Regions from separate parts of the Hydrogenophaga sp. PBL-H3 genome, predicted to be linked through region 2. Evidence: riboswitches for the same ligand, from Rfam matches in the RefSeq annotation. Region 2 holds a riboswitch; the other holds the start of a gene.

Region 1 (3,904 bases), on a different replicon from region 2:
CACCTCGCGCTCGCGGGCCGTGAGGTCGGCTTTCACGGTGCGGCGTGAGCTCAGGTCTTCAAAGCTCCAGATGCCGGCGGCGTGCGGCGTCTCGCGCCTCAATGCGCGCCCGGTCACATGGCACCAGAAGGTTTCGTCCTGCAGCCGGCCGCCCACGCGCTTCATGATGCGGTCGTCCGCGTAGGTGCCGCCTTTGCCCAGCAGCGGCGCCATGCGCGCGCCCAGGCGCTCGTATTCGTCGGCGCTGGGGTAGAGGATCTGGAAACTCTGGCCCACGAGTTGCTCGCGCGTGGCACCGAACATCTCGCACAGGGCCTGGTTGCAGTCGACCATGGTGCGTTGGCGCGAGAGCGCCAGACCCACAGGGGCCAGGTCGAAGGCCAGGCGGTAGTCGATGTCCATGGGGTTGTTCTTTACGAAATACTACGTATGCCGTTACGTAGTATCGTACCGGCTTCCTTGCTTCAACCCAGGAGACAGCAACGTGAACAAGATCCACCCGAGCGCAGCCGACGCGCTCAAAGACATCGTGGCCGATGGCCAGCTGTTCGCCGTCGGCGGCTTCGGCCTCTGCGGCATTCCCGAAGCGCTCATCGACGCCCTGCGCGACAGCGGCAAGAAGAACCTCACCGTGATCTCGAACAACGCGGGCGTGGACGGCTTCGGCCTGGGCAAGCTGCTGGAAACGCGCCAGATCACCAAGATGATCTCCAGCTACGTGGGTGAAAACAAGGAGTTCGAGCGCCAGTACCTGGCCGGTGAACTGCAGCTCGAATTCACGCCCCAGGGCACGCTTGCCGAAAAACTGCGCGCTGGCGGCGCCGGCATCCCGGCCTTCTTCACCAAGACCGGCGTGGGCACCATCGTGGCCGAGGGCAAAGAGCTGCGCGAGTTCGACGGCGAAACCTACGTGATGGAGCGCGCGCTCGTTCCCGACGTGTCGCTGGTGAAAGCCTGGCGAGCCGACACCTCGGGCAACCTGCAGTTCCGCTTCACCGCGCGCAACTTCAACCCGGCCGTGGCCATGGCTGGCAAGATCTGCGTGGTCGAGGTGGAGGAGATCGTGGAGAAGGGCGCCATCGCACCCGACCACATCCACCTCCCGGGCATCTACGTGCACCGCATCGTACTCAACGCCACGCCCGAGAAGCGCATCGAAAAGCGAACCATCACAGAGAAGGCGGGAGTCTGATATGCCCTGGAACCAAGACCAGATGGCTGCGCGCGCAGCCCACGAACTCGAAGACGGTTTCTATGTGAACCTGGGCATCGGCATTCCCACGCTGGTGGCCAACTTCGTGCCCGCCGACAAAGAGGTGTGGCTGCAAAGCGAAAACGGCATGCTCGGCATTGGCCCCTTCCCCAATGAAGACGAGGTCGATGCCGATCTCATCAACGCCGGCAAGCAGACCGTGACGACCATCCCGGGCTCCAGCATCTTCGGCAGCCACGACAGCTTCGCCATGATCCGCGGCGGCAAGATCAACCTGAGCATCCTGGGCGCCATGCAGGTGAGCGCCCGGGGCGACCTGGCCAACTGGATGATCCCCGGCAAGATGGTCAAGGGCATGGGCGGCGCGATGGACCTGGTGGCGGGCGTCAAGCGCGTGATCGTGCTCATGGAGCACGTGGCCAGGAAGAAGGACGGCACCGAAGACCTGAAGATCCTCGACCAGTGCTCCCTGCCGCTCACGGGTGTGGGTGTGGTCGACCGCATCATCACCGACCTGGGTGTGATGGACGTGACACCCGAAGGCCTGAAGCTGGTGGAACTGGCACCGGGCGTGACGCGCGAGTTCATCCAGTCCAAGACCGGCCCCGCGCTGATCTGACGGCTATACTCCCTACCGCACCCGTCATTGGGGAGTAGCCGCTCTGCGCCCTGCAGAGGTCTGCGTCAACACACTTGGCCCTCATGGCCATGGCGCCGACAGCCTTCAGCCTGGCAAGACCTTTGACCACACTGCCTCCGGATGGGCCGGGGATGCCGTGTGGTCTTTTGGTTTCTGCCGGCCCTCGGAGCACTGTCTTGGAAGCTTTTCTCATATCCACCGGTATCGTCACCCTCGCCGAAATGGGCGACAAGACGCAATTGCTCGCCCTCGTGCTGGCCGCGCGCTTCAAGCGCCCCTGGCCCATCGTGGCCGGCATCTTCGTGGCCACGGTGCTCAATCACGCGCTGGCCGGTGCCGTGGGTGCCTGGGTCATGGCAGCCATCGGCCCCGACGTGATGCGCTGGGTGCTGGGCATCTCGTTCATCGCCATGGCGGCCTGGATGTTGATCCCCGACAAACTCGACGAAGATGACATGCCACCCCGGCGCGGCATGGGTGTGTTCGTCGCCACCACCTGGGCGTTCTTCCTGGCCGAGATGGGCGACAAGACCCAGATCGCCACGGTGGCGCTGGGGGCCCAGTACGAGCCGCTGGTGGCGGTGGTCATCGGCACCACGCTGGGCATGATGCTGGCCAATGCGCCGGTGGTGTTCTTCGGCGACAAGCTCACCCGGCGGGTGCCCATCAAGCTGGTGCACGGCATTGCTGCGCTGATTTTTGCGGTGCTTGGCGTGCTGACACTGCTGGGTGTCGGCAAGTCGTTCATCGGCTGAGCACCCACAAAAAAAGGCCCCGGGTGGGGCCTTTTGCATGTGTGGAGGTGAAGGGAATCGAAAAACGTCGCCAAGTACTTGTTTTTAATCGACTTTTGATGATGGGAGGTCAATTTGTTCCCCCATCTGTTCCCCCGCTTTGATTCTCGTGCTCACGTCAGATGGCTTTGGAGGCCATCGGTGAAAAACTCATGCGCCCTCGAATCGAGGCGTTGCTGACCGGTGACACACTCACGCACGTCTTCCTCAAGAATAGAACATGCGTGATCCTGCTCGATACGCTTACCCGAACAACTTCTCAGGCGAAAAGTCGTCGGGCAGTGGGTCAAACGGCCTCCGGGGCCCGACCAGTTCCGGTTCCTCTCGGAGCAACTGCGTCCAGCAGATTTTGGTTAGATCAGTGGTCGACTCGCTCAGCAGAAGACGCGAAGCGTGTTGTTGAGTGGCCGTGTTTGACTCACCTTGATTTTCCATGCGAGATTCCTTGGAGTTCAGAAGCGAGTCCTGGATTTAGACCAGATTGAGCCTTCAATCTTTAACCGCGATGGGAGAGGCGTTCCCCGGCGTTCAGCCAAGATTTCTTCTGCAAGCCACTAGCCCCGTCGGACCGCAATCCAAATGGTCTGTACCCAGCCTATGGAGCAAACGGGGAGAAAGACCGAACAGATAAGTATTACAAGGATCAACCCAGCATCATCGTTGGAAGAAAAGGGTCGGCGGGTGAAATTACAAAAACGGAAGTGAAGTACTGGCCTCTCGATGTCACCTATTTCGCCGAGTTTGATCGTCAACGGTACGACCTGCAGTTTCTTTACTACCTTCTAACGACACTGGACCTACCGAGTTTGGCGAAGGGTGTTAAGCCAGGTATCAATCGGAATGAGGTCTACGGAGTGCCAGTCATGGTGCCCTCACTGCCAGAACAGCGCCGCATCGTCGCCATCCTCGACGAAGTCTTCGAGGGCATCGCCACCGCCAAGGCCAACGCGGAGAAGAATCTGCATAACGCCCGCGAACTGTTCGGGCGACTGAGCGCGGCGGTGCTGGACCAGTTTGCTCCGACCAGCCGTACCGTAACGCTCGAAGAGGTGGCGGAGCCGGGGTGCAGCCTGTCTTACGGTATCGTACAGCCCGGCGAAGAGGTAGCCGATGGGCTGCCCGTCGTTCGTCCGGTGGACTTGAACGAAGGCGTCGTTACTCTGGATGGTCTCAAGCGCATCGACCCGGCGCTGGCGAAGTCGTACGACCGGACCACGCTCAAGGGTACACGCGACCGCTGGGTGAACGCTATGGCAG
Region 2 (3,904 bases):
GAGCGCACGAGTAGGTCGCCCTGCCCACTCGCCAGACATGCAGGTCGGCGACGAGGGTTTCACTCTCGGCGCCGCGCTCGGCAATGACCGCCCGGATCTCGTCGACCACCGGATGGTCCATCTCCCGGTCCAGCAGCACCTTGCTGGTTTCAACGATGAGCCCCTTGGCCCACAGCGCGACGACCAAAGCGCCAACGATGCCCATGACCGGATCAAGCCATGACCAACCCAGCCACCAACCGCCGGCGAGTGCCGCGATCGCCGCCACGGAAGTCGCCGCGTCGGCGATGACGTGGACGTAGGCTGACTTGAGGTTCAGGTCGTGGTGGTGACTCGTTTCGTGCGAATGACCATGGTGATCGTGCCCGTGGTCGTGGTGATGCGCCGCGTCCAGGATGCGTGCCGAGACGAGATTGACCACCAGGCCGAGCACCGCGATGAGCATGGCCTCCTTGTAGTGGATCGGCTCGGGGGTGATCAGTCGCTCTACCGAGCCGTACACCATGAGGCCCACGACCACCAGTAGGAAGATGGCGCTCGCGAACCCGCCGAGCACCTCCATCTTCCAGGTTCCAAAGGCGAACCGGGTGTCCTTCGCGTGCTTGCGCGCCGCCGAGTACGCGAACGCACTCAGTCCGATCGCCACGGCATGGCTGCTCATGTGGAAGCCGTCGGCCAGCAGTGCCATCGAGTTGTAGAACCAACCCGCGGCGATCTCGACGACCATCATCGCAGCGGTGATCCACATCACCACGCGCGTTCCGCGTTCTCCAGCCGCGTTTCCTGAATCAAAGACGTGGTCGTGCTGCCACTTGGCAAGATCGTCAGCGTGCATGGTCAGCCCTTCAGAACAGCTTGCCGACGTTCAGGAGCGTCAGCACGCCGAGGATGGCGAAGATGACGGCCGCGATGCCGTGGACCAGTTTCATCGACACCTTCTTGGCGATCTTGTCGCCCAGGAAGACCGCCGGCACGTTGGCCAGCATCATGCCGAAGGTCGTGCCCAGCACCACCTGGACGATGTCGGTGTAGCGCGCGGCCAGGGCCACGGTGGCGATTTGCGTCTTGTCGCCCATCTCCGCCAGGAAGAAGGCGACCACCGTCGTGCCGAACACGCCGAAGCGCTGCTTGCCACCCGCTGCGTCGTCGTCGATCTTGTCGGGGATCAGCATCCAGCCCGCCATGGCCAGGAACGACACACCGATCACCCAGCGCAGGATGTTCGGACCCATGGCCTGGGCCACCCAGCCGCCCACGGCGCCGGCGGCCGCGTGGTTCACGAGGGTCGCAACCAGGATTCCAAGGATGATGGGGATGGGCTTGCGAAAGGCTGCGGCCAGAACGATGGCCAGCAGCTGTGTCTTGTCGCCCATTTCACCCAGGGCGACGACGCCGGTCGAGACGAGGAATGCTTCCATGAAAACTCCAAGGGCCAGCGAAGACGAAGACTGCACGGCATCCCCGGCCCATCCGGAGGCAGTGCAGTCAAAGGTCTTGCCAGGCTTGAAGCTGTCCGCGCCATGACCATGAGGGTCAAGTGTGTTGACGCGGACCCCTGCGAGCGCAGGGCGGCTACTCCCCAATGACGGGTGAGGGGCAAGTATATCGGGCGGTCTCAGCGCACCAGGAGCAGCGGTACCTTTCAGGCGGCGATGACGTCGCCCGCGTCTGTCGAATCGCCGCTGGTCATCGGCTCAGAACTCAAACTCCGCCTGCGCTCGCAGCGTGTGCTTCGGCGACGCATGGTTGATGCCGAACAGCACACCAGCGTTGTACTTGATCGTCTGGTGATCGCCGACTTTGACTCGGCCGAACAGGGCCGGTCCTGCGATGTGCGACTGCTCTCTCGACGGCGCCCAGTCATTCCACGGGCCCATGTTGCCGAAACCCTGCACACCGGCCTCGAGAGCTGGTGTCCAACGGTACTTCAGCTGCCACTGGTAGCCGAGCTCGGCCTTCTCCGGCTCCGCGATGCGGATGTGCTTCTAGATCAACAGATTGAGATTGGCCTGCCACAGGCCGAACTCCGACTGCAGCAGCGGGCCCCATTTGTATTCATAGCCTTCGCTGCGGTCCTTCGGTCGCTCGATCTCGAGCAGGAAGCCAACGTCGACCGGGTACTTCCCGGTCTCTGTGAGCTGGAACTTGTTCTCCCACTCCCAGGCGTCGAAGGCACTCGGCGCGCCCGGCTCGTGGTGCCACTTCGCATACAGCTCGGTGAACCACCAACTGGTGGCGCCGTAGCCGAGCCCGATCGACCAGGCGCTCTCGCGGGTGCCATCGCGCAACTTGCGCGTGCCGGCTTTGAAGTCGATCTCGCGCTCGCCCTCCTCGACGATAGGCGTGACGACATAGTCGGAAGGTCCGGCTGCCGCCGGAACGGTGTAGGCAAGGCAGGACAGGGCAAGGGCGACAAGCGCCCGTCCATATTTGACGTTATGCATCGGAAGGCCTCGGGAGTGGCAAGAAGAAGAGATGCGACGGGCGACCTCGCAGGGCGCCGGCGAGGGGGCTGGGCGGGCGCGCCGTCAGGCCGGGCCGGCGCGGCGATGCGGCGGGCTGACGCCCAGCTGGCGCATCACCATGCGCGTGCCGATGTAGATGCTGGCCAGCACGGCGACATAGAAGCCGATCTGCATCGCCGACGGCCGCGCGTCGTAGCCAACCAGTGCGTGCAGTAGCGCGCCCAGCGCCGAATCGGACGCCAGCCAGGCGGAGCTGTCCCACAGCGGCGCGGTGCCGCGCTCGACCAGCCCGGCCTGCGCGAGGGCGCGGGCCAGTTGGCTGGCGATCGACGCGGCCAGCAGCGCGATCAGCACATTGGTTGCAGCGAAGAGCTTCTGCGTCGGGATGCGCGACAAGCCGGCATAAAGGCCAACGCCGACCACGGCGCCGGCAACCAGCCCAAGCGCACAGGCCAACATCACCGAGGCGGTGCCGACCTGGCCGCCGCCAGTCAGCGAGCCGGCTACGAACAGCACCGTCTCGGCGCCCTCACGCAGCACCGCGAGGGCCACCGCGACGAACAACACCCACGGCTTGCGCTGCCCGCCCTGGACCGATGCGCCGAGCTGGCGCGCCTCCATCGCCATCTGCCGGCCGTGCGTCGAGACCCAGACGCAGTGCCACACCAGCATCGACAGCGCGACCGTCAGGATGCCGATGTTGACCAGATCCTGGCCGATGCCGTCGGCCCAGGTGCCGACCTGCTCGGCCGACAGCGCCAGCAGCAGCGCACCGGCCACGCCGGCGGCGACACCGCCGGCCAGCCAGCGGCCTCGCTGCGGCAACTGCTTCGTAGCGGCGGCGATGATGCCGACGAACAGCGCGGCCTCGAGGGTTTCGCGGAAAACGATCAGGGAGGCGGCGAACATGGCGATGGCGAGGGTCGGCCGTGATTCCTGCAAAATCCGCAGAAAAGCAGCTAAGTAATTGATTTAACTAAGATTTTTACCGACTGTGTGAACGAGCCACCCTCCAACGCGTCTTCGACTATGTGCTCAAATCACTCAATACGCTGTACAGCGTATGGTTGGTGCGCAGCCAAGGTCTGGAGCTTGGAGCGAAAGCGGCGTGTTGCTGCGTTATTCGAGTTTAAGGACGGTCTTTTGGTTTTGCCCGCTTCGCGCTTGTCCCAGAGCCCGGGCCAGCGCCAGGAAGGCGGGCCTTAAGGTCGGCCAGCAACGCGGTCGCGTCTTTTCGGAACTGCTCCTGATGCGACTGGGCAGCTCGCAAGTCGTCCCGCGCGGACAAGATCTCCTTCGCCAGGCCCGCATTCTCTGCAATCAAGGCGCCGACCTGCACCCGAAGGGACTGGGCCTCCTCCTGCGAACCCGCCAGCGTCTTGGACGCCTTCTTGTTGTCATCCGCTAGCAGCAACGTCAGGCGCTTGACCTCCTGCCGT

Evidence for each region. Region 2 has a riboswitch for manganese ahead of F9Z44_RS21290 (TMEM165/GDT1 family protein). Riboswitches for the same ligand answer to the same signal wherever they lie in the genome.
Region 1: another riboswitch for manganese. It lies ahead of F9Z44_RS13780 (TMEM165/GDT1 family protein); the one in region 2 lies ahead of F9Z44_RS21290 (TMEM165/GDT1 family protein).

The regions. Positions count from the first base shown of each region.
Region 1 is NZ_CP044972.1:2,984,303-2,988,206, reverse strand. Features, by position in the region: gene F9Z44_RS13795 (LuxR C-terminal-related transcriptional regulator) at 1-402, opposite strand, end outside; gene F9Z44_RS13790 (CoA transferase subunit A) at 485-1,192, shown strand; gene F9Z44_RS13785 (CoA transferase subunit B) at 1,194-1,832, shown strand; yybP-ykoY riboswitch at 1,850-2,023, shown strand; gene F9Z44_RS13780 (TMEM165/GDT1 family protein) at 2,030-2,608, shown strand; gene F9Z44_RS13775 (restriction endonuclease subunit S) at 3,232-3,904, shown strand, end outside.
Region 2 is NZ_CP044973.1:149,894-153,797, reverse strand. Features, by position in the region: gene dmeF (CDF family Co(II)/Ni(II) efflux transporter DmeF) at 1-835, opposite strand, end outside; gene F9Z44_RS21290 (TMEM165/GDT1 family protein) at 846-1,418, opposite strand; yybP-ykoY riboswitch at 1,421-1,593, opposite strand; gene F9Z44_RS23060 (hypothetical protein) at 1,695-1,895, opposite strand; gene F9Z44_RS23055 (hypothetical protein) at 1,986-2,444, opposite strand; gene F9Z44_RS21280 (FTR1 family iron permease) at 2,529-3,374, opposite strand; gene F9Z44_RS21275 (DNA-binding protein) at 3,595-3,904, opposite strand, start outside.